Regions from separate parts of the Desulfosporosinus sp. SYSU MS00001 genome, predicted to be linked through region 2. Evidence: riboswitches for the same ligand, from Rfam matches in the RefSeq annotation. Region 2 holds a riboswitch; each other region holds the start of a gene.

Region 1 (10,913 bases), on a different contig from region 2:
CTTAGTGCTCCCCTTCCACCGGTGCTGCATATGGGAAGCTGCGTTGATAACTCAAGAATCGGGGATTTAGTCACAGCTATTGCCGCCTATCTGAAAACGGATTCTGCCGCATTGCCTGTGGCTGCAAGCGCTCCTGAACTCCAACATGAAAAGGCCCTAAGTATTGGGACTTGGGCCGTAACCTTGGGACTCACAACTCACCTTGGTGTTGTTCCGCCTGTTCTCGGGAGTAAAATGGTAACCGAGTTTCTTACCAAGGACCTCAGTGATGTAATTGGCGGAAAATTCTATGTCGAAACCGATCCACTTAAAGCGGCTGAAGGACTTCTTGAGGATATCCGGGCCAAGCGGAAAAAGCTCGGACTTCCTTGTTAAGGAAGGTAGAAATATGAGGTATATCGTAGTTGGCAACAGCGCTGCTGGCCTGTTTGCTGTCGAAGAAATTCGCAGGCATGACACCCATTCAGAACTCCTCGTTCTCACAGCTGAACAAAAGCCAAGTTATTCCCGCTGCCTTACCACCTATTTTTTAGCAGGTGATATTCCCGCTTCCCGACTTTACTTACGGGATGACAATTTTGCTGAACAATTGAACTTGAACATTATCTATGGAGTCAACATTAACAGGGTTGACCCGGTACGTCAGCTGATTCAGAGCACGGACGGGCGGGAGTGGCGTTATGATAAACTTCTGTTTGCTATGGGATCTTCGGCAAAAAAGCTCACCGTTCCCGGCAAAAATCTTCCGGAAGTTTTTACTCTGCGTACCCTAGAGGATGCGGAAGCCATTAATAAAGTCATAGAACAGGGATCAAAAAAGGCAGTCGTCGTGGGAGGAGGATTAGTCAGTTTAAAATGTGCTTACGCGCTGAGAAAACGGGGACTTGAAGTCATTGTAGTAGTCTCCTCCGGACAAATCCTCTCTCAGATGCTTGACAGCAAAGCTGCCGGTATCATCGAAAATCATTTAAGAGCAAACGGGATTCAATTTCTTTTCAAGACTGAGGTGATAGCTATTTCAGGCAAGGACCATGTGCAGGTTGTCCTGCTCTCACCTCAAACAGAACTTGCCGCTGATCTCGTAATCGTCGGTAAAGGCGTATGTCCTAATATTGGAGAATTACGGCATTGCGGCTTTAATATTGGCAAGGGGATTCAGGTAGATGCTTTTATGGCCACCAACCTGCCCAATATTTATGCAGCCGGCGATATTGCCGAAACCTGGGATATAGTTCGCCAAAAGTTCGCAGTAAACGCTACCTGGCCGAATGCAGCGACTCAAGGTAGAATTGCCGGAGCAAATATGTGCGGAGTCCATAAAGTTTATCCGGGATCATTGAGCCTAAATTCGGTTGACTTTTTCGGCCTCTCAGCCATGTCTGCCGGTATTACTAAGCTTAGTAAAACCATGGGAGGAGATTGGGAAGAAGAACTAGCGCAAAGAATCATTGATGGCAGAACCATCTACCAAAAACTAATTTGGCAGGGGGACACCCTCAAAGGCTTCATCCTCGTTGGTGACACTTCCCAGTGTGGTGTTCTGACAGCTTTAGTCAAATCAGAGCGGCCTTTAACTTGGGCCCAAAAGAAAGTCGCATTGAGGAAACGCGGAGCCTTAGCAGCGGAACTGATAATGTGAACATGCTCCCACTACTGGCTTGTTCACCTCCCTTGTAAGTTTATTATACTAAAACGAAGAGACAATAATTTGTTGAGAAACGCAATTCATTCCCTCCCTAATCGTTGCGACGATTTGAGGAAGAGGACGATTTGCTGACGGGTTAAACATTATCTGCGAGCTCCTTCTTAGGAGCTCGCGGTTCCATTTGAAGATTATAAAAAGGCCTATCAGTTTCATAAAGTGCAGATGTATTAAGAAACTGTTTGCTTCACGAAGCAACAAGCCTTCAATACTTTGTTTACAAATTAAGCGGGAAAATTCGGCAAATCCTTGATTTTAGCTATTAGTTTCGTATAGACCTTATGCATATGAGGTTCGGTACTATAGGTGTTGATTTCAGTTAACGGAATCCATTTAACGCCGCTGTTTTCATCTTCCTTAACCCTAAGCAAATCCTTTTCATCCCCTTCGATTAAGAACGCAACGGATAAATGCAAGTGAGGGGATACATAAAGTCCGCGTTTTATGTGCCCTAAAACAGTTAATATATCCAAGGAAAAAATATCGTTGGAAACTGGACGAATAGTCTTTACGCCCGTCTCTTCCTGCAGTTCTTTTATTGCCACAGCCAATAAATCTTCATCCCCGTCAGCATGGCCTCCTATCCATGACCAGGAGTTATAAATATTATGATGGATCATAAGCACTTTATCTTTGCGACTGTTGACCGTAAAGGCTGAACAGGTAATATGTGCTACTTCATTGTTCCTTGTCAAAATATCTTTAAATACTTCAGCGCAAAATAAGAAGACCTCTTTATCCTTCGCTTCTTGTTCATTATAGGGAGAATATTGTTTTATTAATTCAAGCATGGTCCCCACTCTTTCTTTATAACTTCTAATAACTAATTCTGATAACTAAAACCAGATTAATCTTCCTTGCCAAAAATACCCCTTATTTTTCCTTATCCTAACACAAAGCGGTTTCAATTATATAAACATTGCATTACATCACTTAAAATTGACACAGCGTCGAGACATTCGGCATGGCCAGGGGCTGCCTTCGCTCAGAAGGTTTATTCTTCCTGATAGTAAAAGAGACCGGGATTAAACCCGGTCTTTGGCAACATCTTTTCCAATTTTATCAGAATCAAAGGGAAGGGGAATCTTCTCAGTGTTATCTGGCTTCCGTGACTTGTTGTTCGTTTTTTTAGCCATAGCCAATTTACCCCCTTTAACGTTTCACAAATAGGATTCTCTGATTAATAAATTCTATACATTCCTTTTTCCATTCAACAAATCCAACAAGTGTTTTTTAATATTAATGGCTTCACCGGAAAGGAGAAGGTCCTGCTCACGAGGCCTGGAGAAGGGAACTTGAATCTTATCTAAAATTCGAGCAGGGCTATGACTTAAAACAACAACTTCATCGGACAAAAGAATTGCTTCTTCAATATCATGGGTAATAAAGACAACCGTCGGACGGCTTTGACTCCACACATTAAGAAGCCATTCCTGCATTTCCCGCCGGGTCAAGGCGTCCAGTGCTCCAAAGGGTTCGTCGAGGATCAGAGTGTTCTGTCCAAATAAGAAGGTTCTTAGAAGTGCTCCCCTTTGCCGCATTCCACCGGATAATTGATGCGGGTAATGATCCGCAAACTTACCCAAGCCAAAACGATCGAGCCAGTGACGTGCTGTCTCTCTGGATTTACGTTTATCCTCACGCCGTATGTCGCTGCCTAAGGCGACATTGTTCAACAACGTACGCCAGGGCAATAGTAAATCTTTTTGGGGCATATATCCCACTTGACCCGGGATACCCTTAATGGAGCGACCCTCTAAGAGAATATCACCTTGGGCAGGCATCCCCACTCCGGCGATCAAATTACAAATCGAACTCTTTCCACAACCGGAAGGACCAATCAGAGACACGAATTTTCCCGTTTCTACCTCAAGGTTAATATTTTGCAAAACATCCAGAACAGATCTTCCGCCGTCCTGATAAGACAACGATACGTCTTTAAGTACTAGCATAATCTAAGCCTTGGGCAGGAAGCTATTAGTAAACGCCTTATCTGTGTCGATCATTTTATCCAGTAGTTTGTGATCAAACATCCATTGGGCATAATTGTGCCAAACAGAGGATTTCTGGACACCCCATTGTGAAGCATCAGCCTGATACTGCTGACTAATCCAGGCTTGACTCTTCTTGATAAGCTGCTTATCTTCTTCCGGTGCGTTCTTAATCAGAATGTTAGCCGCATCATCCGGGTTTTTAATAGCATATTGGTATCCTTCACTAACGGCTTGAGTGAAGCGGCGAACAACATCGGGTTTTCCCTGAATCATTTTTTCACTTGTAACTAAAACAGGCGTATAATCGTCAAGTGCCGGATTGATATCTTTCAGCCATATCATATTGAGAGGTGTTCCGGCCAATTCAGCCTGAATCCCTTCCCAACCATAAAAAATCCAGGTCAGATCGATAGAACCTTTTGACATACTGGCAATGGGATCAGCATCTCCAATGTTTATCATTTTGACTTTATTAAAATCTGCATGTTCCTTTTCCATCAAGGCTTTAATGGTTTCTGTCTCCGACGGCAGACCCCAACCGCCGTAAGTCTTGCCTTCAAAATCCTTCGCAGTTTGGATATTCTTACTCTTCAGTGAAGCAAAACCCGATGTGTTATGCTGCAAGATTGTGGCTATAGAAACTAAGGGCAGCCCTTGGACGCGGGCGTCGGTGACTTGTTCCTGGGCGCTTATTCCGAAATCGGCTTTGCCGGTCGCCACTAACTGTTCCACCGTTCCTTGGCTCGAAGGAGGAACGATTTGGACATCCAGGCCCTCCTTGCTAAAATACCCTTTGTCTTTAGCCACATAGAGGCCCGTATGATTTGTATTTGGTGTCCAGTCCAACATAATTGTCACTTTGTCTGGCTGAGCTGCCGGCTTTGTCTGCGCAGATTCTGTTGCTTTCTGCGTGCTTGTGCTGCATCCGGTTAACAAAAGGAGAGCACATAAACTTGCCGCCAGCGTTACACTTAATACTTTTTTAACCTGCTTTATTTTCTTTCGTCCTCCCACAATTTCTGATTTAAACAATGGTTTAATCATAATTCCTACTCCTTTTCCGCGACTTCTTTAAAACCCGGGAATATTACAAGGTTCTACTTGACGATTTTAATCTTCCTTAGTATGTAACCAAGGTAAAGCAAGGTGCCGAATTACCGCGATTAAGACAAAATAAAATAGGCTTAATACTGTAATAGCAACAATTGCGGCAAATACCTGATCCGTTCGAAATGAATGCGACGAACGTGTTAAATATACTCCTAAACCGGAACTAGCTCCAAGCCACTCCCCAATCACTGCTCCCATAACACTATAGGTTGCAGCTATCTTCAATCCTGCGAAAAATGACGGTAAAGCATTGGGCCAGCGAATCATATACAAGATTTGCCAACGTGTTGCTCCCATACTCTTAAGCAGATTAAGCAGGTCATCATCACTGACTTCTAATCCTTCTATTAAACTCACAGCGATTGGGAAAAAACATACTAAGACAACAGTGACAATTTTAGGCAGCAGGCCATATCCCAACCAGAGAATCAAAAGTGGGGCAACCGCAATAAGAGGCACCGTTTGGGACACAATTAACAAGGGGTAAAACAAACGCTTAATTAGAGGCGAAAGTACCATTGCCACCCCTGCCACTAAACCCAAAGCTATTGCCAAAACGAACCCTGTAGTTGTTTCAAAAAGTGTCGTCAACGTATGTGTCCAAAGCAACTCTCTAGTGTTCCAAAAGGCTTTCATAACTGCTATAGGAGAAGGAATCAGCCAGAGAGGCAATTTAAAATAGTAGACAATGATTTGCCAAAGGGCCAAACAGATCAACAAAAATACGATTGTCGGAATACTATCATGCCATTTTCTCTGGAACCGTCCTGATTTCAATGGCATTTCCTTACTTCTCCCGGTATTTTTTGATCTTTTCTTCGATGGTCGTTTTACCAGGATTATAGTCCATCTTAATATACGTCATAACCCTAGAGGCACCAGCTTTTATACAGGCATCCTGTGCCTTTCGTACAATAGCCCACAGTTCATCGGGTTCCCCTTCCATGGTTGTTTCCATCGGTCCAACCTCATAGGTTACACCACTGGCTGCCACAACAGCGATTGCTTCATCGACAACTTCAAAAAGCCGATCGTCTTCAACTTTTGGCAACACCTGAAATGCCATCATAATTTTAGCCACTCCAGACCACTCCTTATAATTAGTATCATTTAGCAATCAGACGGAAACCTTATCGATACAGATTTCCTTCGGCATATCAACTAGATACTTCCCATCCGAAAATTCTGCCCGTTTTCTGGAGAAATTACGAAAACCGCACATGACATGCGCGGTTTACTTTATCTCAACACGTTTCCTCCGCTGGCATTATCCAGATCAGGTTCGGTCGGCAGTAACTCTAACCACCCTCTCAGCCTAATTTCTTAAGCTCCCGTTATATTCAGTTTATGCCTTCCCTTTAGATTAGCACACATGGGGGGATTGCACAAGCATGTTTATTAAAACCTGCTTCAAACACTTTTAACATTTGCTCAACCATCCTCACATCTTGATATGGTAAAATAGATCATGTCTTCAAGGGTTTTAGGATTGACAATACCTAACTCTTCATATAGACTAGTAAAAATTCTTCGTTTGAAACCTTTAAAACAGGGAGTGTTTAAATTGGCTTATTACTATGAAGATGCGTCAAGAACGTTTAGCGAATATTTGCTCGTTCCAAATTTGACAAGGACAGACTGTATTCCCAGTAATGTTAATCTCAAAACACCTTTGGTTAAATTTAAGCGCGGCGAGAAATCCCCTCTGGAGCTAAATATACCCTTTGTATCTGCAATCATGCAATCGGTATCTAACGATAGTTTAGCCATTGCTTTAGCAAGATGCGGGGGACTTTCCTTTATTTATTGTTCACAGTCCATAGAGGAACAAGTCGAAATGATTAAGAAAGTCAAACGATTTAAAGCCGGTTTTGTGGTTAGTGATGCCAACCTTACGCCTGAACATACGCTGAAAGATGTTATACAGCTTAAGAAGAAGACCGGACATTCGACCATAGCCATTACTGAAGACGGCACTTCCTCAACAAGATTAATGGGACTCGTGACAACTAGGGACTATCGGATTAGCCGGGACGTTCTGGATAAAAAAGTTTCCGAGTTTATGACCCCATTATCGAAGCTAATCGTAGGCCAAGAGGGAATTAGTCTCAGTGAGGCCAATGATATTATATGGGAGCACAAACTGAACAACTTGCCCATTATTGATAAAAATCAAAACCTCCTCTATTTTGTATTCCGGAAAGATTACGACGATCATAAGGAAAATCCTTATGAATTATTGGACTCGGAAAAACGCTTTGTCGTTGGGGCCGGAATTAATACGAGAGATTATGAAGCAAGGGTCCCCGAATTAGTGAAAGCCGGCGCCGATATTCTGTGTGTTGATTCCTCCGACGGGTTTACCGAGTGGCAGGGGAGAACCATTTCCTATATTAAGAATAAATATCAGGGAAGCGTCAAGGTTGGCGGCGGCAATGTCGTTGACCGTGAGGGATTTATGTATTTAGTAAACTCCGGAGCTGACTTCGTTAAAATTGGAATCGGTGGAGGCTCTATTTGCATTACCCGAGAACAAAAAGGCATCGGGAGAGGCCAGGCCACTGCGGTTATTGAAGTCGCTAAAGCACGTGATGACTATTATAAAGAAACAGGGATATATGTCCCCATATGTTCTGACGGCGGAATTGTTCACGATTATCATATTGTCCTGGCCTTAGCCATGGGCGCAGACTTTGTCATGATGGGAAGATATTTTGCCCGTTTTGACGAAAGCCCCACAAAGAAGGTCAAACTCGGCAACAATTATGTCAAAGAATATTGGGGTGAAGGCTCTAATCGAGCCCGCAATTGGGAAAGGTATGACTTAGGGGAAGGGGATAAACTCCATTTCGAAGAGGGCGTTGACAGTTATGTCCCTTATGCGGGCAGATTACAAGATAATTTAGAGGGAACTTTAAGCAAAATCAAATCAACAATGTGCAGCTGCGGAGCAATCAGCATTGAGGAATTACAGCGAACAGCCCGTATGTCGTTAGTTTCTTCTACAAGTATTATTGAAGGCGGCGCCCACGATGTAATCCTAAAAGAGAATAATTATTAAGATTTTAGGCAACTTATAAAAAATACTACAAAGCAAAAGACTGGGGTGACTCGGTCTTTTGCTTTGTTTTTTTACGGCCCATCAATTATTGTAAAGTGTTAATATATAGAAAATTATCGGCTTAAGTATTAACGAAAATTGAACTCGTACAATACAATAGAACAAGGATTGTAAAATGGATATGCTTTGAATTTAAGCTATTGGATCTGATAGTGATAAGGAACTTATTTTATTATTATCAATAAATTAAAGGTAAGGAGACGAAGCTATGGCTTCATTAACTACCGGATTGATTGAAAACACACCGGTCTCCGGTGGAAGACCCACCTCAACTTTCACTGTAAAAATAACCAATGATGATACAATTTCTGCTAACATTGAAATATTAGGTTTTTTCGTGATAGGAACTATGAAAACACTGTATGTGCAGGAGTTGTTTGCTTTGGCACCGGCGGGGGTTGCAACTAGAGATTATACTGCGCCGTTTGATGAATTTGAATTTCAATTTATAACTAGCTCTGATGCTATAGAAATCTCTGCTTGGGGAAAAGATGCTGCTGGGGATTTGGTTGCAGCCCATCGCGTGCTACCAGCTGAACTTAATCCAATAGGTTCTGTTGAAATAACAGGAACCACAGGGGCAACTGGAGCAACTGGAGCAACAGGAGCAACAGGAGCCACCGGGGCCATAGGAGCAACGGGTGAAACCGGTGCAACAGGAGCTACCGGGGCCACCGGGGCAACAGGAGCTACCGGGGCCACCGGGGCCATAGGAGCAACGGGTGAAACTGGTGCAACAGGAGCTACCGGAGCTACCGGAGCTACCGGAGCTACCGGAGCTACCGGGGCCATAGGAGCAACGGGTGAAACTGGTGCAACAGGAGCTACCGGAGCTACCGGAGCTACCGGGGCCATAGGAGCAACGGGCGAAACTGGTGCAACAGGAGCTACCGGAGCTACCGGGGCTACCGGGGCTACCGGGGCTACCGGGGCTACCGGGGCTACCGGGGCTACCGGGGCTACCGGGGCTACCGGGGCTACCGGGGCTACCGGGGCTACCGGGGCCATAGGAGCAACGGGTGAAACTGGTGCAACAGGAGCTACCGGGGCTACCGGAGCCACCGGGGCCATAGGAGCAACGGGTGAAACTGGTGCAACAGGAGCTACCGGGGCTACCGGGGCTACCGGAGCCACCGGGGCCATAGGAGCAACGGGTGAAACTGGTGCAACAGGAGCTACCGGAGCAACGACTCCGGTTTCCGTAAACCGAATTTATGTTTCCAATTACAACGATAATACTGCCTCGGTCATTGATGGAAATACCAACACGGTTATGACCACTATTCCGGTAGGTATTAATCCATACGGTATTGGGGTGAACCCGACAACAAACCGAATTTACGTTGCTAATATTGGTGATAGTGATGTTTCGGCTATTGATGGAAGTACCAACACCGTTATAGCTACCGTTCCAGTAGGCGCTAACCCATTGGGCGTTGCTGTAGTTCTCTCAACAAACGAGATTTACGTGACTAACAATACTGATAATACTGTTTCGGTCATTGATGGAACTGCCAATACTGTCATAGTTACCGTCTCAGTAGGTACAGGTCCGACTTTCGTGGACGCAAATTCGACAACAAACCGAATTTACGTTTCTAATTCCGGGGATAATACCGTTTCGGTGATTGATGGAATGACCAATACCGTTATGGTTACAATTCCAGTAGGTACTAGCCCCTTCGGTATCAGTGTGAATCCGACAACAAACCGAATTTACGTGGCAAATGACAGTGATAATACTGTTTCGGTCATTGATGGATTTTCCAACACTGTCTTTGCGACCATTCCGGTAGGTACTTCTCCATTGGGTGTCGCGGTAAACAATTTAACAGACACGATATATGTGGCGAACCTCGGAAGCAACAACGTCTCGGTTATTAACGGTAACACAAATACAGTCTTAACCACCATCCCCGTGGGTACTTCGCCATTGGATGTCAGGACAGACCCTTTAACGAATGGGATTTACGTTTCAAATGCTGGTAGTAACAATGTCTCAGTTATTAGTGGGAATACCAACACTGTTGTTAGCACTATTCCAGTTGGGAGTTCACCACATGGTATTGGAGTAAATCCTTAACTTGATTGAGGAAATTAGGGGTTAGCAAAAGGGGCCCTTCGACAAAGGGCCCCTTTTGCTTTAGCTTTGCGACCTGATATCCAACCTCTCACTTAAAAAGGTAGAACCTAGGATCAAAACACCACCAATGATTTGCATAGGACTCATTTTTTCTCCCAGAAAGACAGCCGAGATGATCACTGCCGTGATTGGGTCAATATAGCTTAATGCGGCGATAGTCTGTCCTTTTAATTCTTTGATCGCCGTGAAATATAAGAAATAAGCAATTCCTGTATGAAGAATACCCAGAATAAGGATGAAAACTATTGAGTGTGAGGTTAACCCAGAGAAATCTACTGTATCACCCAAAATAATATAGGGCAGGAGCACCAAGCTTGATACCATCAATTGCACAAGGGTAGTTTCAAACCCTGTTAGGTTTTTAATAAATTTATTCATGATGATGACGCTCGCGTAGAGTACTGCTGCTGAAAGGCCATATGCTATGCCGAGAAAATGATTACTCCCGCTGCCTGTATCGCCGCCTCCCAGGTTAACTAGAAACAATCCGGCCATGGCAAGAATAATGCATCCAACCTTAGTGAACGTTAATCGTTCCTTAAGGAGAAAGGGAGCCATTATCATGACAAATATTGGAGCAAAATAATAACTTAAAGTTACCTTGGATATGGTCGTGTATTTATAGGCTTGAAACAAGAAAATCCAATTACATCCGATGGCGGCACCCGATAAGACTAAAAGTAACCCATTTTGTTTAATCGCCTTAAAGGATGGCCTTTGTTTAACAAGAATACTTGCCAAAATCAAAAAAGCGCTGCCTATGATTCCTCTAAGAAAGGCGATTTCACTGGAAGGCAAAGCAATATTGCGAACAAAGACACCGATGCTGCCAAATATCAACAT
Region 2 (10,913 bases):
CTTATCATCTAATCAAAAAGAACCATCTGGACGTATTTCGCCGTTCTTTTCATATGGCCGTAGTTTTTGGAATAATTAGTACTTTCGGAGTCGCCGGTATCGGGCATTTACAAGGCATGTATCTTGTGAAGGTTCAGCCTATGAAGATGGCCGCAGCAGAAGCACATTGGGAAACTGAAAATCCCGCCGGCTTGTTGCTTTTTGCCTCTATTGATGAGCAAGGGCATAAAAATACGTCCCAACTTGAAATTCCCGGCATGTTGAGTTTTCTTTCTTATGACAGTTTTACTGGGGAAGTTAAAGGAATTAATGAACTTCAGGCTGCCGACGCGCAGCAATATGGACCAGGAAACTACATTCCGCCTGTAACTTCTCTGTTCTGGAGCTTTAGAATTATGCTTACTGCCGGTATGTGGCTGGTCTTAATGTCTCTTTTAGGTTTGTATTTCTATAAATCTAAACGCTTAGAACAAAAGACTTGGTTTTTAAAGCTTTTGCTTTTTACAATTCCTGTTCCCTATATTGCCAATACTTCCGGTTGGTATATGGCAGAAGTCGGCCGTCAGCCCTGGATTGTCTATGGTCTGCAGAAAGTGGAAGCAGCTGTTTCGACTTCCGTACCTGCGACGTCAATGCTCATAGCTCTGATCGGTTTTGCCCTGATCTATTCAATCCTAGCTGTTGCCGATGTTTATCTCCTCGTTAAATTTATTAAACAAGGTCCTGAAGAGGCAAGCCCGGAGACACTGAATCATGAAATGAAGGGGGCGTCATTATGGACTTAAATAGTCTGTGGTTTATCCTAATCGCTGTTTTGTTTGTCGGTTTCTTTTTCCTCGAAGGATTTGATTTCGGAGTAGGCATCCTCTTGCCTATTCTGGGAAAGAATGATGTAGATCGCCGCCAAATTATTAATACCATCGGTCCCCATTGGGATGGCAATGAAGTCTGGATGATTACGGCGGGGGGAGCCATATTTGCAGCGTTTCCCAATTGGTATGCCACCTTATTCAGCGGTTTCTTTCTCGCCTTGTTTTTAGTCTTAGTGGCCTTGATCATCAGGGGAGTGGCTTTTGAGTTTCGCAGCAGTCATTCAAGCCCCGGCTGGCGTACCTCTTGGGATTGGGCAATTTTCACCGGGAGTATTTTATCGGCCATTCTCTGGGGGGTTGCTGTAGCCAATCTCATTAAGGGAGTTCCTATTGATGCGAAGATGCAATACGTCGGAACGTTCTTTGATCTCCTTTCTCCCTATACAATTATCGGCGGTTTAACGACACTTTTTGTTTTCGTCTTTCATGGTGCTCTGTTTCTCAGTCTTAAAACTACTGGGCAAATGGCTGAAAAGGCTGCAAAAACAGCCCGAAGTGTTGGCTTATTAGCTATTCTCATCGTCCTAATCATGGCAGGCTGCACGTACTTCCAAACAGGACTATTTTCCAGCCTGGGGGCTGGGATCACCTTGTTATCCTCGGGTATTACGCTTATACTTGCCAATGTCTTATTGCGTTCGCAAAAGGTAAAAGCTTCTTTTGTCCTGAATGGCTTGACAATCCTTTTATTTACTGTTGCAATGTTCTGGGGACTTTTCCCTCACGTTATGATTTCAAGTTTAAATCCGAATTGGAGTTTGACAATCTATAATGCCTCTTCCAGTCCTTATACGTTGAAAATCATGACTATCGTAGCTTTTACCATGGTTCCTATCGTCTTGCTTTATCAAGGCTGGACTTACTGGGTCTTCCGCAAACGGGTCACTGAAAAAGACTTACACTATTAAAAATACGCCTGAGGGCCTGTTCTCCATGCATTCCTTTATGTCGACTGTGAATGCCATAGAAAACTAAGCCCTCATTTTTCATTTAGTCACGCTAAGGTTTAGGAGATGAACGGCATGTTTGATAAGCGACTAATAAATGAAGGGAGGCAAGTGAAGGGGTACCTTATACTTACCGTTGGTCTGAGTGTCGGAATTTCACTCCTGGCCGTTGCCCAAGCTTGGTATTTTTCTCAAATTGTCGCTAAAGTATTTCTTGGCAAGGCGCCCTTTAAAGCTGTTGAATATGCTTTGGTCTTAATTCTGGCCATAGTCATCGTTAAAGCTCTCTTTCAGTGGTTAAGCGAAGTATGTGCCCATGAAGCAGCCTTGCGTGTTAAAAGTGGTTTGCGGCAGCGATTGCTGCAGAAGATATTCGCTTTAGGTCCTTTCTATGTTCGGGGAGAAAAAAGCGGTGAAGTAATTTCAACCATAGTTGGCGGAACAGATGCTCTTGAAGATTATTTTGCCAAATATTTGCCTCAGCTTCTCATAGCGGTCGGTATCCCGCTGATCATCTTAGTCTTCGTTTTCCCCTTAGATTGGGAATCTGGTTGCATTCTTCTTTTAACAGGACCACTGATTCCCCTCTTTATGGTACTGATCGGCAAATTAGCTGAGAAAAAGTCGTTGCAGCAGTGGCAGCGTTTGAGTTGGATGAGCGGACATTTTCTGGACATTTTACGAGGAATCACTACTATAAAACTATTTGGACGGGCTAAAGATCAGATTAGAGTTATTGCCAGGGTCAGTGAATCCTTTCGGGAATCAACACTGAGTGTGTTGCGAATTGCCTTTTTATCGGCCCTTGTTCTTGAATTTTTGGCGACAATGAGTACCGCACTTGTTGCAGTTGCGATTGGCTTAAGACTTGTTTACGGTACACTTTCTTTCTCTTCCGGGTTGTTTCTTTTATTACTTGCCCCTGAATTTTATACTCCTCTAAGAACACTTGGCTTAAATTTTCATGCTGGACTATCCGGAATAAATGCTGCTGAAAGGATTTTTGAGATTTTAAACGTGCCTCAGCCAAATCTTATCATCGAGCCTAATTCCAATATTTGTCATTCAAGGATTTTTTCAGACGATTATCAGATTAAGTTTGATCATGTTACCTTAACCTATGAGCAGGAGGATACTCCGGCATTACAAGATATCACTGTATCTTTGAATTGCCGGGAAACTATTGCCCTTGTCGGCCCCAGCGGGGCAGGGAAGACCTCTTTGATTCAACTTTTAATGGGCTTTATTCAACCCTCAGAAGGTCAAATTTTTGTAAATGGAGAAGTGCTTCAGGCCATCTCACCCAATATTTGGCGGGAACAGATCGGCTATGTTCCTCAAAATCCCTATCTCTTTGCCGGCAGCATTATAGAAAATATTACCCTTGGAAAACCCGAGGCGACCATGAGCGAAGTCATCAAGGCGGCGGAGGCAGCTAATGCTCATGAGTTTATCCTGACATTTCCCCAGGGGTATCACACTATCCTGGGTGAAGGTGGGTATCGTTTAAGCGGAGGTCAAGCTCAAAGAATTGCTATGGCCAGAATTTTTTTAAAAAATCCACCTCTGCTTATCTTCGATGAACCGACGTCTTCTTTAGACCTCGAGAGTGAAAAGGCTGTTCAGGAAGCTCTCTGGAACTTAGCACGGGGGAAGACCGCTATTATCATCGCTCATCGGCTTAATACCATTCGTCAGGCAAATCGTATTCTTGTCTTGGATCAAGGCCGCATCGTCGAAGCGGGCAACCATGATGTTTTAATGATAAAACGGGGGCTGTATTATCAGCTTGTTCAGAAAGCAAGAGGGCTCGCACTATGCAAAGAATAATCTGGTTAATTCGTTTGCTGATTCCTTATTGGCCAAGAATACTGCTAGCCTTATTCTTAAGTGTGTTTACTGTTACCAGTCATATTGGTTTAATGGCCGCGTCGGCTTATCTTTTGGCGCGAGCTGCTCTGCATCCTCCCATTCTGGATTTGATGGTAACCATCGTAGGAGTACGCTTTTTTGGGCTGTCGCGCGCTGTCTTCCGCTACCTGGAACGTTATTTGTCCCATGATGTGACATTTCGTGTTTTAAGCAGAATCCGGGTAACATTTTATGAACAAATCGAGCCACTCGCCCCGGCTCGTTTAAGCCACTTCCGCAGTGCTGATCTTCTAAGCCGAATTGTTGGGGATGTAGAGACACAGCAGAACTTTTATCTTCGAGTTTTTGCCCCGCCCCTTGTAGCTTTCTTAGTTCTGTTGGGATATGGTATCTTTTTAGCGAGGTTCGATGTTCGTTTTTCCTATATTCTTGCTGCCGGTTTCTTAATGGCGGGACTATTGCTGCCTTGGCTCATTAAGATACTGGGACAGGGTATCGCAACTCGGATTATCTCTCTTAAAGCGGAATTAAATACCCAAGTTGCTGACGGTCTCTTGGGAATGACCGAACTATTATCTTATAATCAGGTCAGAAAACACTTGCACAAAATTGAACAGACAAATGACAGGATAATCGAGCATGAGCGTAAACTCATGAAGCTTTCAGCACTTTCCTCATCGCTGATTGGACTGATTGCCAATCTTGGCATGTTGTCTGTTCTCGTCTTGGGAATTCTGCTTGTGGAAGCAGGGAGGTTAAAGGGAGTTGATTTAGGAATGCTGGCTCTTGGAACGTTTAGCAGCTTCGAAGCAATTTCCCCACTAGCCTTACTCCCTCATTATTGTGAACAAAACCTTGCGGCGGCCGATCGTTTGTTAGAGCTAATAGAGAACAAACAAGAGCTAAATGATAACGGCAATCTTCTTCCCCAAGGAGATAATTTAGATTTGCGTTTCCAAGATGTGAGCTTTCGTTATGACCCTGCTGAACCTTGGGTTCTGAAAGATTTGGCTTTTGCCATTCCAAAGGGAAGCAAAACGGCAATCGTCGGACCGAGCGGAGTGGGAAAAACCAGCATCATCAACCTTGTCCTAAGATTTTGGGAACCTGAGAAGGGCAAGATATTCCTTGCTGAACACTCCTTGCCGGAATACGATTTAGAACGACTGAGGGATTTATTCGCTGTCGTTTCTCAACAGACCTATCTTTTTAATGCAACGATTAAAGAGAATCTTCTTTTGGCTAAACCGTCGGCCACGGATCAGGAACTGATTGAGGCTGCTCAACAGGCCCAGCTCCATGAATTCATCCTGTCCTTACCCCAAGGTTATGATAGTTACGTCGGTGAAGGCGGTTTAAAGCTCTCCGGCGGGCAGAGACAGCGTTTAGCTATTGCCCGTGTCTTATTAAAGAACGCGCCGATCATAATTCTCGACGAAGCATTTGCAGGCCTTGATTCGATTACTGAAGGCGAGGTACAAAGGGAAGTCTTTCATCTTCTGGAGGGGCGAACAATAATTTTGGTAACTCACGACATCTTAGGTTTAGAGAACATGGACGAGATTTTGCTGCTCGGCAACGGAAGAGTAATTGAACAGGGGACGCATACAGAGCTTCTTCAATTTGGGGGAGTTTATAATGAATTATGGAAACGGGCAAGATTTATTAGTTAAGGTTAACGTTAAATGACACTATCGAATGAAATGAGCTATTTTACGATGGCTCATTTACTTTTTACGGGTGATTTTAACCCTATTAATGAATTCGCTAGTGAACTCGTTCGGCAAAACAAAACATCGTGGCTTCGGCTGCGTAAGTGCCCTGTGGACACTTACGCCGAAAGCGCCTAGCCCATAACAAATGCTATCGCGCTGAAGGATGGGCTTTACCCCGACTGAAACAAGGTATGGGAACTACCCCCACTTGAAGTGGGAGTCTCACGATTAGTGAATTCGCTGAAAAATTATCTCTTAAAGATTAAAAGTGCTGCCAATTTTTTAAAAAGAAACTGACAGCACTGAACCCTATTAGTCTTCAATATTACTTTCATTCTGTTCTAAGAGCAGATTTGTTTCGTTTACTGGCAGCGATTGAACGGTTTTGAGTTTTCGAACAATGGTGCGCGATTTTTTCGTTGCCGAATCAATAGTATTACTTGCTTCTTGAAGCTTTTTCTGGGTTTTTTCAAGGATCTCCACAAATTTCCCAAATTCCGTTTTGACAGCACCTAAGAGGTTCCAAACCTCACTCGATCGTTTTTCAATGGCTAAGGTTCTGAAGCCCATTTGTAGACTGTTAAGAAGTGCAGCGAGAGTCGTTGGACCGGTAATGATCACCTTATATTCTCGCTGCAGGAATTCACATAAACCCGGGCGCCGCAAAACTTCGGCATATAAGCCTTCAACAGGCAGAAACAAGATGCCGAAATCCGTTGTGTGGGGCGGATCGATATATTTATCATGAATACTTTTGCCTTCCGACTTAAGGCGATTCTCCAGGGATTTGCCAAACTCTTCAACCTGCGGGACATTTACCTTTTCTTGTGCTTCCAGCAATCGTTCATAGTCCTCCAAGGGAAATTTTGCATCAATGGGTAACCAAAGGACACTATCCTGATCATCTCGTGACGGTAATTTAAGGGCAAATTCAACGCGGTCATTGCTTCCGAGTTTTGTCGGGACATTGGTTGCATATTGTTCGGGGGTAAGGACTTGTTCAAGCAAATTCCCCAGTTGAATCTCACCCATAATGCCTCTGGTTTTTACATTTGCTAAGACTTTCTTTAAATCCCCAACACCGGAGGCTAACGTCTGCATTTCCCCGAGTCCTTTATACACGGCTTCAAGCCGCTCACTGACTAATTTAAAGGATTCTCCCAATCGCTGCTCAAGGGTAGCACTGAGTTTCTCATCGACGGTGGCGCGCATTTGGTCTAATTTATGAGCGTTATCCTGTTGAATCTGTGTAAGCCGTTCTTCGACAGTATGACGCAGTCGTTCCAATTTTAAATCAGTGGTTTTAGTTAGGGAGCCTAATTGATCTGAAAAAATATCCAACTGATTGCGCTGGAGGGAAGCAATCTCCGCCATGCGAGTCAAAACTGAATCGTTGAAGGAATGAAGGGTTTGGCTTAGTTCTTCCCGCACCTGACGTGAGTTGAGCATTGATTCTTCGCGATTTTTAGAGATTTCACCATGAACTAAGCGTTCGCTGCGTTCAAGGCCCTTCTCCAATACCTCGAATTTTCCCTGGAAATGGTTCGCTGAATTTTGAGAAGAGCGAAATACTAAGAGAATAAGTAAGAGTAACGAAATACTTACCAGAACTATTAAGGTCATAAGTAAAGGATCTCCCATTGAAATGCCTCCTAAGTTTAAATCTGTAATTACAATAACAATAACACACTTGTAAGACATTTCGCGGTTATTCTCGTATTTTAATAATTTCATTTATCCCCCCCTGGACTGCCAAGTGTCTCTGAAGCCATGGATGGCGAGAAGAGACCGCCGGTCATGGACGACCAAGTGTCTCTGAAGCCATGGATGGCGAGAAGAGACCGCTTCCTAAAAATAAATCGTAAATCATGGTTTGCCCCTGAGTTCACAGAGTTGACTTTCGATTTCGAGCGTGTTAGATTTTAGAAAAACATAAGCACAGAGCGGGGGAGCTGGAAAGGCCGGCTGAGATTTAGACCCTGGAAAGTCTAAGACCCTATAAACCTGATCTGGATAATGCCAGCGTAGGTAAGCAGTTACTCTTTTTGGTTAAATAATTAAGAGCTTAACTCCTATTCTGGAGATAGGCTCTTTTTATTTGAAAGAGTGAACTCGTTCAGCTAAAGCTGAACATCGGGGCTTCGGTGGGGGACTCTACCCCCACCGAAGCGGAGAACGGGGGCCACTCCCACTTGTAGAAGTGGGAGTCTCACGATTAGATGAAAAATCATGGGGGGAGAACAATGAAAAAAGCACTTACAATTGCCGGCTCAGACAGTAGTGGAGGAGCAGGAATTCAAGCCGATCTAAAAACCTTTTCCGCACATGGCATTTTCGGCATGAGCGTCATTACCGCCGTCACGGCTCAAAACACACAAGGAGTTTTTGCCGTTCAGGATATTTCCAGAGAGGTGATAGCAGCTCAAATTAAGGCGATTTTTGAAGATATTGAAGTCGATGGTCTCAAAATTGGCATGGTTTCTCAAATTTCCACTATTGAGGTCATTGCTGAATCTCTAAAAAACTATTCTCCACAGAACATTGTGCTAGACCCGGTCATGGTATCAAAAAGCGGCTACCATTTGTTAAATCCTGAAGCCGAGGTGACACTCATTCGTAAGCTTTTGCCCTTAGCTACCATCGTAACACCTAATATTCCGGAAGCAGAAGTGATGACGAAAATGTCAATTCGAAATCTTCCCGAGATGGAAGAGGCTGCAACAATAATTTGCCAAATGGGAGCTAAGAATGTTCTTCTTAAAGGCGGACATCTGGAGGATGATTCAACAGATATTCTCTATAATGGTCAAGACTTTAAGTATTATGCTTCAAAACGAATAGCGACGAAGAATACTCATGGAACCGGCTGTACTCTGTCTTCAGCTATAACTTCTAACCTTGCCTTAGGCTATTCCCTTGATGAAGCAGTTTCCCAGGCTAAAGAATACATTACTGCTGCGATTGAACACTCTTTAGACATAGGCAAAGGTGTTGGGCCGACTCATCACTTTTATGAGCTGTATAAGAAAGCCGGAATGACGAACTGAGATTAAGAATTTGTTCAAGATTTCTATAAGTGGGGGTGGGTCCTTCGTTATCTTCAGGTGGGGTAGAGTCCTTCTTCGCTATTCCTTTTGGGAAAGTCAGCTCGGCAATAATGCCCACTGGACATTATTGTATCTGAAGCCCTGATGTTCAGCTTTTGCGTAAGCGAGTTCACTTTCTTGGATTAGTTTTACGATTTTTGGCAACCTAAAGTCTGGAAGGACCCTCTGGATTAAACTTGTACAGTTTTAGAGGGTGCGCTATACTAGAATTCAATATTTTAAATTTATATAATACAGATTTAAGACTTAGAGGAGGAGTTTAAATGCTGCAAGGAAAAATAGCTTTAATTACTGGCGGAGGTACGGGAATCGGGAGAGCAATCGCCTTGATTCTTGCTAAAGCCGGGGTCCAGATTGCCGTTAATTATTCCCGTTCGGAAGATGACGCCTTAAAGACAAAGGCTGAGATCGAAAGTTTGGGTGTTCGTTGTCTAACATACCGGGCCGATATATCGAAAGATGAAGACGTCAGATTAATGATCAGGAAGGTTGTTAACGACTTTGGGAAATTAGACATACTTGTTAATAATGCCGGTATGACTCACTTTGTAGATCATACTGATTTAGAAGGTTTAAAGGAAGAATACTGGGATGACATAATGGGGGTAAATGTTAAAGGAACGTTCTTTTGCTCCCGTGCTGCCGCCCCAGAACTTAAGAAAACTCGGGGATGTATCGTCAATATGGCATCCATTGCCGGCCTGACGGGATTAGGCAGCTCTATTGCTTATTCAGCCTCAAAGGCTGCCGTTGTCAGCATTAATAAATCTTTAGCTCGCGTTTTAGCTCCTGAGGTTAGGGTCAATGCTGTAGCCCCGGGAATCGTACAAACTCGTTGGGTAGCAGGTAAGGATGAACATATCGCCCATCTTGCAGCCGGTACTCCCCTTGGACGCGTGGCCACCCCGGATGATATCGCCGAAGTTGTTTACGCACTTATTGCACATGCCGGCTTTGTAACCGGGCAAACGATTGTTGTTGACGGCGGGAATTTCATCTAAATCCTAAAGAGGTAAATCCTAAAGTATGCATTGGTATGAAGGAGAGAAACTATAATGTTGCGGAAGTTGATAATCTTTGTTGTGATGCTATGTCTGATTTGTTTTCCAGTAACGTTATTCTCTCCTCAGACCGCTGACGCCACCACAATAACTCCAACCGATTATGTCTCTTGATTGGGATAAAAAGGTACTTGACAAAAAACAGAATAGGATTATAATTAAATCATAAACAATAAATAAAAGATTCAGTTAAGTTCTTGTTAGGGCATTGCTAGGTGAAGTTTCGATTCTTCGGAGGTTTTCAGCATTGCGGTTTTAATGGGTGCTGAATTCGTTGAATTGATAACTACCTAGTAAGAAGGTAGTTCTTTTACGTTAAGAAAGCTTTCCCGCAAAGTTCCTCCCCGTAACTCTGTTGTCGTTAGTCCCATAAAATTTCTTTGGTAATCAGTAAGTCATTGATTCTGCTAGGAAATTAGGTCGAGATTTCAGAGGATTGTTCCCGAAACACATTTTATCAGAAGTAGTGGAGGATTTGTCGAGATTAGTTTGCTAACCTAACATGATTTGGTTCATATTTTCTTAGTGAGTATGTTGAAAATTAATCCAGAGCCGTTTATCCATTAATTCTGGGGGGAACTTTGCGGGATCCATTGGTTAAAAGAAAGGTCACTAATTGGTGGCCTTTTTTGTTTGCACTCCTCGCAGCTGTGCAACACAGAGGGTTAAAATCCTTTCACTGCCGTTACCTGTTCGGTGCTGAAGCCAATATTAATCTGTCCGGAATTTATGGACTGACAAATCTTCATCCTTACCTAAAACTTACCACGAAGCAACGCAATACAAACCTCTGGGGATATTGTATAATAAGGCATAAGGACATTGGTCCTTAAGTCTTTTTCATGTATATCCTCTTTGTCCCTCCGGGACAGCATAATCGGAGGGAACCTTTTTCTTCTTTTCTAGTGCGGTTGGGAACGTACTGCTTATAGTTTCTTAGAGGATAAATGAAGAAAATTTATGGATTAGTTTTAGGAATAAGCCCGCCTTTTGGTGGGCTTATTCCATTAAAGTGGACAGATCGTCATAGAATCGGGTAAAATAAGATTGATTAGAATTGTTTAATTTAGGAAGGTGACGTTTATGAGTATACATATTGGCGCTAAAGAGGGCGAGATTGCAAGGACCGTTCTTTTACCCGGCGATCCTTTGAGAGCAAAGTTCATAGCAGAGACCTTTCTTCAAGATGTTGTTTGTTATAATCAAGTAAGAGGCATGTTCGGATTTACAGGTACTTATCAAGGAAAACGGGTTTCTGTTCAAGGAACTGGAATGGGAATGCCCTCAATCTCAATCTATGTTAATGAACTTATTACCGAGTTTAAAGTCAAGAATTTAA
Region 3 (10,913 bases), on a different contig from region 2:
TCATTATAAGGGATAGGGATCACGAGCTCTTAATTGTACAAGGTGCAGCGGGTAGTGGCAAAACATCGATTGCACTGCATAGGATTGCCTTTCTCCTTTACGAGGGTCTTAATTCCAATCTGCGATCGAATGAAGTCGTCATAATATCTCCCAACACCGTTTTTAGTCACTATATTTCGAGTGTTCTTCCTGAGCTGGGGGAAGAAAACGTGAAGCAAAGCGTATTTGACGATTTAATCTCTGAGGCTTTTCAAGGCAGGTTTGGGGAAGAAACAAGGGACATGCAGATTGAAACATTGATACATTCCCGAGGGAAGGCGAGTGATGACGTTCGGCGGCAAAGCATCGATTTCAAGGGTTCGAGGGCATTCAAGCAAATTCTTGATAGACTATTATGGCATTACGCCCATCGGCTTATTCCCTTTGAGGATGTCTATTATGATGGAACAATCCTAGCGACGAGGCAACAGCTAAAGAACCGTTTTCTACACAATGAAATTGGTATACCGATGGCAAAACAGCTCAAAATCATCGAAACGTCCCTCTTGAAAAAAGTCCACCCATTACAGAAAAAGAGACTCCAACGCTTGGAAAAGATTGTGGAAAAAAGTGAAGGGCATGAGTTTGAAATAAAGTCCTTTAGCCGATTGTTAGCCATCAAACAAGCCGTGGCTTTCCGGAAACGAATTCAAAAATTCACGAACGTTGATTATAGAGACTTGTATATGCTGCTGTTCAAGAACCGTGGGCTTTTGCTCAAGCTGGCGCAAGGTCTAACACTTCCGGAAACTATTGAAGAAATTATTTCAACAACTTTGCAAAATCTAGAAGAGGGGCAAGTGTACTATGAAGATTATGCCCCGCTTCTTTATTTGAAGTTAAAAATCGAAGGGAATGATGTGGTTTCCGGGATCAAACATGTGGTCATTGATGAAGCCCAGGATTATACTCCTCTGCAATACGAGGTTTTTAAGATGTTGTACAATAATGCAACCTATACTGTCTTAGGAGACATCCATCAGACGATTGAAAAAACAACAGACGGTTCACTATATGACAATATTTCTGAGATACTCAATAAAGGTAAGACAATTAAGCTGTCATTAAATAAAGGGTATAGGTCGACCTGTGAAATCAACACCTTTGCACAGACTCTACTAGGTGAAGGTACCCAACACGGTTATGCTTCTATTGAACGTCATGGTGAGGAACCCAAGGTCATACCTCAAGAAACATTAGAGGCGATGGATCAGTCGATTATTGAAGATCTAGCGAAGTTTACTGAGCAAGGGTATGAATCCGTAGCCGTCATATGTAAAACTCAAGAAGATGCCGAAAAGGTGTTTAGTCGGTTGAAAAAATCGGTGCTACTAACACTTATTAAACCTCAAGGAGGGGAAGTTACAAAAGGTACATTGGTTATTCCAACTTATATGGCAAAAGGATTAGAATTTGATGTTGTGATCGCTTATGATGTTAGTAAAGAAAACTATGCGAATGATTTTGATAGACAATTACTCTACATTACCTGTACACGAGCACTCCATCGACTGGTTATTTATTATAAAGGAGATAAAAGCCCCTTGATTTAATCAAGATTTTATTGCTAAACCTTGTTGATAATGCCCTTAAGGCGTCAAAGAGTGGCGACAGAATATCTGTCAGGGTATTCAAAAATGACGAGTCAAAGATATTTCTTGAAGTTAAGGATAGCGGAATAGGGATACCAAAAGAGGAGATACCAAAAGTGTTTGAGCCGTTTTTTATGGTTGATAAATCCAGATCAAGAGCGAATAATGGAGTAGGACTTGGACTCTCTTTATGTGCGGAAATTGCGAAAATTCATGACGCTTCAATAGAAATCGAAAGTGATCTTGGAAAAGGTACCACCATAAAAGTTATATTTAATGGGGTTTGAAATGCGAAACTTAAAATGCGTATGTGATTATTCAAGGTTGATTTTTCGTTATGCTGTAGTATAATTACAAGAAAATACAAAGGGGAGCTTGCGATAAGCAGGCTGAGAGTAAGCTGAATGCTTAGACCCGTAACCTGATTTGGGTAATGCCAACGTAGGGATATACTTAGCAGAGATTACTGCATATATACTTTCATTGGTATGTATGCAGTTTTTTATGTTGACATGCCTTTCAGTTTGTATTTACGAAAGGAGATATTATGATAAAAGAATGTATTGAAAATGTCCGAAAAAATGCACCTCTTGTTCACAATATTACAAACTATGTAACCGTGAACGATGTTGCAAATGTGCTTCTTGCGTGTGGGGGAAGTCCGATCATGTCGGATGATTTGGAGGATGTAGAAGAAATTACTTCCATTTGCGGCGGCCTGAACATTAATATCGGAACGCTGAACAGAAATACAATACCGTCCATGTTTCTTGCGGGAAAGAAAGCAAATGAACTAGGACATAAGGTTTTGCTTGACCCGGTTGGCGCAGGAGCAAGCAAGCTTCGTACAGATACGGCAGTAAAGCTGATGAAAGAGATCAAGTTTAATGCAATCAGAGGAAATATTTCAGAAATCAAGACCTTAGCACTTGGAAGCGGAAGTACGAAGGGCGTTGACGCTGATGTTGCAGATGCCATAACGGAAGCCTCTCTAGATAACACTGTTGCGTTTGTGAAAGTCTTTGCGAAAAAGGCAGGCGGCATCATAGCAGTGACGGGAGCTACTGACCTTGTTACGGATGGAGATAAGTGTTATGTCATCAGAAATGGAAGATCGGAAATGGGCAAAATCACAGGCACAGGCTGTCAGCTCTCCGGAATGATGACGGCCTTTCTTGCAGCCAATCCTGAAAATGAGCTTGAAGCAGTTGCAGCAGCGGTGTGTACCATGGGTCTTGCAGGAGAAATTGGATGGAGCAATATGCAGCCTTCTGATGGAAATGCTACATATCGGAACAGAATTATTGATGCCATCTATAATATGGACGGAGAAACACTGGAAAAGGGAGCAAGGTATGAAGTGCGATAAAAAGGATTTGTTATTGTATGCTGTTACGGACAGGTCCTGGCTGGGTGATGGGACTCTCGGAAGTGTGGTGGAGAAGGCGCTGAAAGGCGGTGCAACCTTTATACAGCTTAGGGAAAAAGAACTGGAGTATGGAAAATTCCTTGAGGTAGCAAAAGAGATAAAAAGCTTGTGTAAAAACTACCATATCCCCTTGATCATCAATGATAATGTTGATATAGCTGTTGCTGTGGATGCAGATGGAGTCCATGTAGGGCAAAATGATATGGAGGCAGGCAATGTACGTGAACTGATAGGCAAGAATAAAATTCTTGGAGTATCGGCACAGACGGTGGAACAGGCAGTATTGGCAGAAAAAAGAGGCGCGGATTATTTAGGAGTCGGGGCTGTATTTCCTACCGGCTCCAAGGCTGACGCTGAGGATGTGAGCTCTGAAACCTTAAAGGAAATCTGTAAAGCTGTCAGTATTCCTGTCGTGGCGATTGGCGGTATCAGCAAAGATAACGTAATGGAATTATCAGGTTCCGGAATATGCGGAATAGCCATAATCAGTGCAATCTTTGCGCAGATAGACATTGAAAAGGCCACATCTGAGCTCAAAGGATTAACCGAAAAGATGGTGACGGCATGATTACGAGTACATCTTTGATCAGGATGTACTTTATCAGTGCCATTGCTTCGGCTCTTGCTAAAAGCATAGATCTGGAAAAAGGAAGCGAACCGCTTAACCACGCATGGAATACTAATGAGGGGAAGAAATGACAATGAGGGAATATGCAACGCAGATGGAAGCTGCAAGAAAAGGAATTATTACTGAAGAACTGAAAAAAGTAGCCCAAAAAGAGCTGATGACGGTTGAGGAACTGAAGCTGTTGGTTGCAGCAGGAAAAGTGGTAATATGTGCAAATAAAAATCATAAATGTATCGATCCGCAGGGAGTGGGCTCCATGCTGAAAACAAAGATCAATGTAAACCTCGGCGTCTCAAAAGACTGCAAGGATTATGATATGGAAATGGGAAAAGTGATGGAAGCAGTTAATATGGGGGCCCATGCAATTATGGATTTATCATCACACGGAAATACAATTCCTTTCAGAAGAAAGCTTACAGCGGAATGTCCGGCTATGATAGGAACGGTGCCGGTATATGATTCTGTAATCCACTATCAGAGAGATTTAAGCACCCTTAAAGCAAAAGATTTCATTGATGTAGTAAGGTTTCACGCCGAGGACGGGGTTGATTTTGTAACCTTGCATTGCGGTATTACCAAGAAAACTATAGAACAGATTAAAAAGCATAAAAGAAAAATGAATATAGTATCCAGAGGAGGCTCTCTGGTATTTGCATGGATGTGCATGACTGGTGAAGAGAATCCTTTTTACGAGTACTACGACGAAATTCTTGATATATGCCGTGAATATGATGTGACAATATCATTAGGCGATGCCTGCAGGCCGGGATGCCTTGCAGACGCTTCCGATGTGTGTCAGATTGAGGAACTTGTGCGGCTTGGTGAACTAACCAAAAGAGCCTGGGAAAAGGATGTCCAGGTAATGGTGGAAGGACCGGGCCATATGCCGATTGATCAGATTGCTGCCAATATGAAAATCCAGCAGACTATTTGCAATGGGGCACCATTTTATGTATTAGGGCCACTGGTAACGGATATAGCACCTGGCCATGACCATATTACATCAGCAATCGGGGGTGCCATTGCAGCTTCAGCTGGTGCAGCTTTTTTATGTTATGTGACACCTGCAGAGCACCTGGCACTGCCGAATTTAGAGGATGTAAAGCAGGGCATTATTGCCTCCAAGATTGCTGCCCACGCAGCAGACATTGCCAAGGGTGTAAGAGGGGCAAGGGAGATTGATGACAGGATGGCAGATGCAAGAAGAGTTTTTGATTGGGAAGCACAATGGGAATGCGCGATTGACCCGGAAACGGCAAAAAAAATCCGAGCGGATAGGAAGCCTGAGCATGAAGATACCTGTTCCATGTGTGGAAAGTTTTGTGCGATAAGAAGTATGAACAAAGCACTTGCAGGAGAGCATATCGATATTTTGTAGTTAAGGATTCGTGCGTCTTATATTTAAAAGTTTAGTTGATAAAGAGAATGAAATTTGCGGAAAATCTTCAAAATTTTTAGTAGCGGCTGTAGCTGTTATTTTTATAATCATAGGTTCCTTGACAGTATTTAGTCCACTTTATTGCACAGGCCTAGTTATTCTGCCTGTGCTTTTAGGCTTTTATGGCGCATAGACTGTTAATGTGATTTCAAACCCGACATATTGACAACTCTAAGCATGTTGATGTTACTTCATAGTGAGTATTTTTTCAGAAGTAAAATGTACAAATATATTCAATGCGTTGGTTGAGAAGTCTTTCTCGCCAACGCATTTTTATTATGAGTTAAAGAGCGGATTGAGGGTGAAGGGGATGACAATTTGAAAAGAATTATTTCTTAATCGGAACTCAATACTCACATCTGTATTCTGGAGAGCGCATATCACCTTCTGGATAAACCTCAAGCCCTGGTGTGTTACAATCATGCTGATATCCAGTAGCTGGAACCACTCTGAATATACCCTTTTGTGAAGGCTTCTGGCGTTTCATAGCCATACCTATAGGCTACATCGATAATCTTTTTGCCGGATAAAATATCCTGTACAGCGAGTGTAAGCCTTCTTCTGCGCACATATTCAGCTATCGTAACACCGGTTATCAAATGATACATACGCTGAAAGTGAAACGGGGACGATAAGGCAAATCCAAATAAATGAATCGAGCAGGAGAGGGTGGCTAGTGAGATGGGACTGGGTTTTTCTCGAAGATTGACAAAGCTCATAAAAAGATAAGTTAAATCCTAATAGGATTGTTGAGGGCGTTAGTTATTGGTATTTCAAGAATTTGACCATACTTTAAAAAAACGGGGTCAAATTGAGAACGGAAGCAATACCTTTTATATTTTAGTGACAAGTTACGAAAACAATATATTGTAATTTATAACGCAATATGGTAATATGAATTTTGCAAATTACAATATCTTAATAATGTAACTTGCAGTATCAAAGTTAAAGGAGAATTTTTTATGTGTAATTTTGTAAGCAGAGCGGTTCAGCTCGAGTCATTCGGCGGTCCTGAGGTCCTCAACATCCGAGAAGTACCCGTGCCGCAGGCTGGATCTGGGCAGATTCGGGTGCGCGTCACCGCGGCCGGACTGAACCCGATGGACTGGTTCATGACCTCCGACCCAGACACCGCCACTCGATTCGGCTTGAGCCTGCCTTCCGGGTTTGGAACCGACTATGCTGGGATAGTGGACCAGGTTGGTGACGGTGTGACCGAGTTCGCGGTCGGCGACCGAGTGTTCGGCGGAGCTCTATCCCGAGCGGTAGCCTCCTACGTTGTAGTAGACGTGGCAGGGACCATCGCGGTGGGTGGCGACGCGCACCACACCCCCGACGGTGTCGACGATCGCACTGCCGCCACCCTTGCTATCGCGGGCTGCACGGCCTCCGCCGCCCTCGCCGTGATCAACCCCGGCCCGGACGACACGGTGCTCATTGGCGGCGCGGGAGGCGGGGTCGGTGTGTTCGCCGTTCAGCTCGCTCGGCTCGCGGGCGCGCGAGTGATCGGAACGGGATCGGCGACCTCGGCCGATGCCCTGCGTGCCCTCGGGGCAGAGCCGGTCACATATGGCGACGGCATGGTCGACCGACTCCGCGCCCTGGCTCCCGCCGGCGTCACTGCGGCGATCGACCTATATGGGACAGACACTATGCAGGCGGCACGAGAACTTGGCGTTCCGGACGAGCGTATCACCACCATCGCTGCACAGGTCAACGGGATCACGCCGGCAAACGGTGCTAATGCTGCCCCTGGCGCCATAGATGAGATTGCTCGCCTAGTCGCGGCGGGTCAGCTCCGTGTGCCCATCGCAGCAAGTTTTCCGATGGAGCAGATCCGCGCGGCGGTCGAGCTTCAAGCCGGCCGGCACGTGCACGGCAAGATTGTCATCGACATCTAGGTGTTGTTCCAGGACCTTGTCGTCGTTAGCTCGGCTGGTCAGGTCATCTACCTATAGGGCTTGCGTTTACTACTCATGATGATCAAAAGTGTGGGTTAGATGATTAAACTTAAATAGGAATATCCCTTTAAATAGGAGCATCCCTGTTCTACCCCTTACAGGAATGCTCCTGTATTTTTCTCACATATTTTCGATATTGAATCAGAGGTTTTTTTCTATGCCAATGTGGAAGAGGAACTTGTTTGTCTGCTGGTTCGGAATGTTCGTCACGGATATTTATTAAATTGCTGGAGATAATAATGGACTATAATGATTTCGGATGTTTAGTGAAATGCTTCCTGATAAGCGAAATATAAAGCGAAATGTAATCTTACTAATCCATTCCATTACATAGATAATCTTTTTGTGAATTTTTAATGGTTATGCTGGAGTGAAATATAAGACATGAGTATTAATCATTTATGGATTATTGTCAGTGCATGTTTTGTTTTCTTTATGCAAGCTGGGTTTGTATGTTATGAAGTTGGCTTCATTCAATCAAAAAATGTAATTAGTGTAGCTATTGAAAATATCATTACATTTGTCATTACAACTTTAGTTTATTGTTTTATAGGATTTGCACTTATGTTTGGAAACAGTCATTGGGGGCTTTTTGGCGGTGATTTCTGGTTTCTCAATAACCTATCTCATGCGCATAATTCTCTAGGCTTTGTTTTTGTATTTTTTGAATTAATGTTTGCTGGAACAGCGGTAACTATTGTATCTGGGAGTATGACGGAGAGAACTAGACTTTTACCTCTATTAATTGCCGACGTTTTTCTGGCAGGATTTATTTATCCTTTATATGGGCATTGGGTGTGGGCAGATATGTTTACCAATCAGTCAGCTTGGCTAAAGCAGTTGGGATTTATGGATTTTGCAGGAGCCACAGTCGTACATTGCACTGCGGGCTGGGTTTCTTTAGCAGGAATCATCATTGTGGGGCCGCGCAAGGACAAATGGGATGCTAATGGTAAGATTAAGAAATTAGGGAGATCGAATATACCTTTTGCTGTGCTCGGAACATTTATTTTATGGTTTAGTTGGTTCGGGTTTAATGGGGGAAGCCTTTTGGAATTTAATGACAGAGTTGGGCTAATCCTCTTAAATACTAATTTTTCGGCAGCAGCAGGTGTTGCCGGCGCTATACTGACAACCAGTATCTTCATTAAAGATCATAGTTATATGGAAGCTGTTTTTTCGGGTGCCTTGGGTGGATTAGTGGCGATAACGGCTGGTTCTAATTATCTTTATCCATCTCATGCGGTTATGGTAGGTTTTATCTCAGGGTCGGTCGTTATATTAGCTAGCTTATTGATTGAAAAACTGGGACTAGATGATGCTGTGGGTGCAGCACCTATACACGGTTTTGGAGGTGCTGCAGGAACCATATTATTAGCTTTATTCACTCCAGCAGAATTTCTTGGAGGCCAAACACGTATAGTTAAGATTCTAGTTCAATTAGCAGGGGTAATACTTAATTTTGTTTGGGCTTTTGGTTTAGGACTGTTATTGTTTTATACAATCAAAAAAACAATTGGCTTACGGGTAACTGAAGAAGAAGAGGACAAAGGGTTAAACATTGTTGAATTTGCTGATATTTATTCATGGCAAGACTATTTGAAGATGACACATTTTGAAAATTTAACACAAGATCTCAACCTTAAAATTCATGCTCAAAATCAATTATTGCAGAAACAGGCTAAACTTTTGGTGGAAACGCAGGAGCATGAACGGCTTAAGTTGGCTAGAGATATTCATGATGGGGTTGGGCAATCCTTGGCAGCTTTAAAATTACAATTGGGTATGGTTGCCAATAAGGTTAAAACTGAGTACAAAGATAATAGATTAAGTAGTCAGGTCGAAGGAACTGTTAACCTTGCAACCCAGACTATTGAGGATATTAGGGCTGTGCTATTTAATTTGAAACCAGCTTTTTTAAGTGAAAAGGGTCTTAGTACTGCAATTGAAGTTTTAATAAAGAATTTTGAAAAAACTACAGGGATCAAGTCAGAATTCAATTTATTAACGGAAATGCCGTCTTGGGAGGATGCTGCGATCTTGAATATTTATCGAGTAATTCAGGAATGTTTAACAAATATCTTAAAACATGCTCAGGCAACCATGGTAAACGTTAATTTTGTAGGGCTTAAAAGGAATTTGTATTTGTTTCAAGTCAGCGATAATGGAGTAGGTTTTGAAGCTGATGGAGTGCATACTGGATTGGGATTGAATTCGATTCAGGAAAGATTACAAATGCTGGGAGGGAGACTTCAGATTATAACGGCAGAAGGCCAAGGAACTTCATTGATGATGGAGGTGCCTTTTGAAGATTAAAGTATTTTTAGCAGATGATCATAAAATACTCCGAGAATCATTACTTATTTTACTCCAACAAGAAAATGATATAGAAATAATTGGCGAGGCCCCTGATGGGCAGACGGCACTGCATGAGATTCTGCGTTTAAAACCGGATATAGCTATACTTGATATTTCCCTACCCCGGCTTAATGGTCTGGAAGTGGCTGAACGGATTAAAAGAGATTGCCCAGAAATAAAAGTAATAATCTTAACAATGCATAAAAATGAAGAATTTGTAGCTCGGGCCTATCAGTCTCATGTTAGTGGCTATGTTTTAAAGGATAATGCTCTCGAAGAATTATTAAAGGCAATTAGAATAGTACAAGCAGATGGAATATATCTTTCGACAGATATTACTTCTACTGTCGTAGCCGGCTTTGTAAAGAATTTTAATCTTAAGAAAAGAGAGCCAGATGAACTTATTTCTTCAAGAGAAAGAGAAATAATCCAACTTCTTGCTGAAGGAAATAGTAACAAACAAATAGCCACCATGTTAAATTTGAGTTTAAAAACTGTGGAAACTCATAGGTCTAATATAATGCATAAAATGGAATTTAAAAGCCTTGCGGATTTAGTTTTATACGCAGTTCGAAATCATATAATTGAGGTATAATTTAATTGAGTGAAAATTAAATACAGTGAAAATTGCCGCCTAATACAGTAAATCCCGTATTAATTAATCCTTCGTTTTAGTTTAAGATTTATTTGACTTTAATAATTAATAAATGGGAGGATTATAATGATTAATACAGGGGATACAGCTTTTGTTTTAATAAGTGCCGCTTTGGTATGTCTTATGACCCCGGGTTTAGCATTTTTTTACGGTGGCCTGGTACGAAAGAAGAACGTATTGACAATCATGATTCAGAACTTCGTTTCTATGGGAATCGTGACAGCCATTTGGGTCCTGGGAGGATTTAGTCTAGCCTTTGGTAAAGATTTTCATGGTATTATTGGTAATTTACAATATTTTGGTTTAAGCGGAGTGGGCATGACCCCAAACCCGGCTTATGGGCCAACCATACCTTTCCTGGTATTTTTCTTTTATCAAGAGATGTTTGCCGTAATTACGCCAGCTCTGATTACTGGAGCCTTTGCCGATAGAATAAGTTTTAAAAGTTATCTCAAGTTTTTAGTATTATGGAGTATTTTTGTCTATATACCTGTGGCCCATTGGGTCTGGGGTGGGGGCTTTCTGGCCCAAATGGGGCTTGTTGATTTTGCAGGCGGTATTGTTGTTCATGTTACTGCTGGAATTGCTGCTTTGGCCTCAGTGTTTTTTGTCGGGAAACGAGTTTTGCAACCAGGAGAGAGTACTGCGCCGCATAACATTGCCTTTGTTGCTTTGGGGACAGGACTTTTATGGTTCGGTTGGTTTGGGTTTAATGGCGGCAGTGCGTTAGCTGCTAATGGTATTGCAGCAACAGCTTGCGTCAATACTGATATTGCAGGTTCCCTGGCAATGATCGCCTGGCTTATCATATCT

What was found. A riboswitch is a leader RNA that binds a small molecule or an ion and turns the genes downstream of it on or off. The one in region 2 is predicted to bind thiamine pyrophosphate.
Region 1: another riboswitch for thiamine pyrophosphate. It lies ahead of ACPUYX_RS06785 (thiamine-binding protein); the one in region 2 lies ahead of thiD (bifunctional hydroxymethylpyrimidine kinase/phosphomethylpyrimidine kinase).
Region 3: another riboswitch for thiamine pyrophosphate. It lies ahead of thiM (hydroxyethylthiazole kinase); the one in region 2 lies ahead of thiD (bifunctional hydroxymethylpyrimidine kinase/phosphomethylpyrimidine kinase).

What each region holds. Positions count from the first base shown of each region.
Region 1 is NZ_JBNFTW010000003.1:63,113-74,025, reverse strand. Features, by position in the region: gene cooS (anaerobic carbon-monoxide dehydrogenase catalytic subunit) at 1-375, shown strand, start outside; gene ACPUYX_RS06810 (NAD(P)/FAD-dependent oxidoreductase) at 389-1,639, shown strand; gene ACPUYX_RS06805 (NUDIX hydrolase) at 1,927-2,493, opposite strand; gene ACPUYX_RS06800 (ABC transporter ATP-binding protein) at 2,893-3,654, opposite strand; gene ACPUYX_RS06795 (ABC transporter substrate-binding protein) at 3,658-4,740, opposite strand; gene ACPUYX_RS06790 (ABC transporter permease) at 4,807-5,589, opposite strand; gene ACPUYX_RS06785 (thiamine-binding protein) at 5,594-5,887, opposite strand; TPP riboswitch at 6,042-6,151, opposite strand; gene ACPUYX_RS06780 (IMP dehydrogenase) at 6,371-7,867, shown strand; gene ACPUYX_RS06775 (hypothetical protein) at 8,136-10,010, shown strand; gene ACPUYX_RS06770 (DMT family transporter) at 10,071-10,913, opposite strand, start outside.
Region 2 is NZ_JBNFTW010000007.1:45,793-56,705, forward strand. Features, by position in the region: gene ACPUYX_RS13515 (cytochrome ubiquinol oxidase subunit I) at 1-785, shown strand, start outside; gene cydB (cytochrome d ubiquinol oxidase subunit II) at 776-1,780, shown strand; gene cydD (thiol reductant ABC exporter subunit CydD) at 1,895-3,649, shown strand; gene cydC (thiol reductant ABC exporter subunit CydC) at 3,637-5,364, shown strand; gene ACPUYX_RS13535 (hypothetical protein) at 5,377-5,541, shown strand; gene ACPUYX_RS13540 (DNA recombination protein RmuC) at 5,719-7,047, opposite strand; TPP riboswitch at 7,342-7,455, shown strand; gene thiD (bifunctional hydroxymethylpyrimidine kinase/phosphomethylpyrimidine kinase) at 7,650-8,453, shown strand; gene ACPUYX_RS13550 (SDR family NAD(P)-dependent oxidoreductase) at 8,777-9,514, shown strand; gene deoD (purine-nucleoside phosphorylase) at 10,658-10,913, shown strand, end outside.
Region 3 is NZ_JBNFTW010000002.1:64,801-75,713, forward strand. Features, by position in the region: gene ACPUYX_RS03700 (HelD family protein) at 1-1,592, shown strand, start outside; gene ACPUYX_RS03705 (sensor histidine kinase) at 1,604-1,918, shown strand; TPP riboswitch at 1,989-2,095, shown strand; gene thiM (hydroxyethylthiazole kinase) at 2,179-3,000, shown strand; gene thiE (thiamine phosphate synthase) at 2,987-3,628, shown strand; gene ACPUYX_RS03720 (hypothetical protein) at 3,625-3,759, shown strand; gene thiC (phosphomethylpyrimidine synthase ThiC) at 3,762-5,066, shown strand; partial or broken gene ACPUYX_RS03730 (helix-turn-helix domain-containing protein) at 5,582-5,764, opposite strand; gene ACPUYX_RS03735 (NADP-dependent oxidoreductase) at 6,089-7,027, shown strand; gene amt (ammonium transporter) at 7,472-9,403, shown strand; gene ACPUYX_RS03745 (response regulator transcription factor) at 9,393-10,040, shown strand; gene ACPUYX_RS03750 (ammonium transporter) at 10,167-10,913, shown strand, end outside.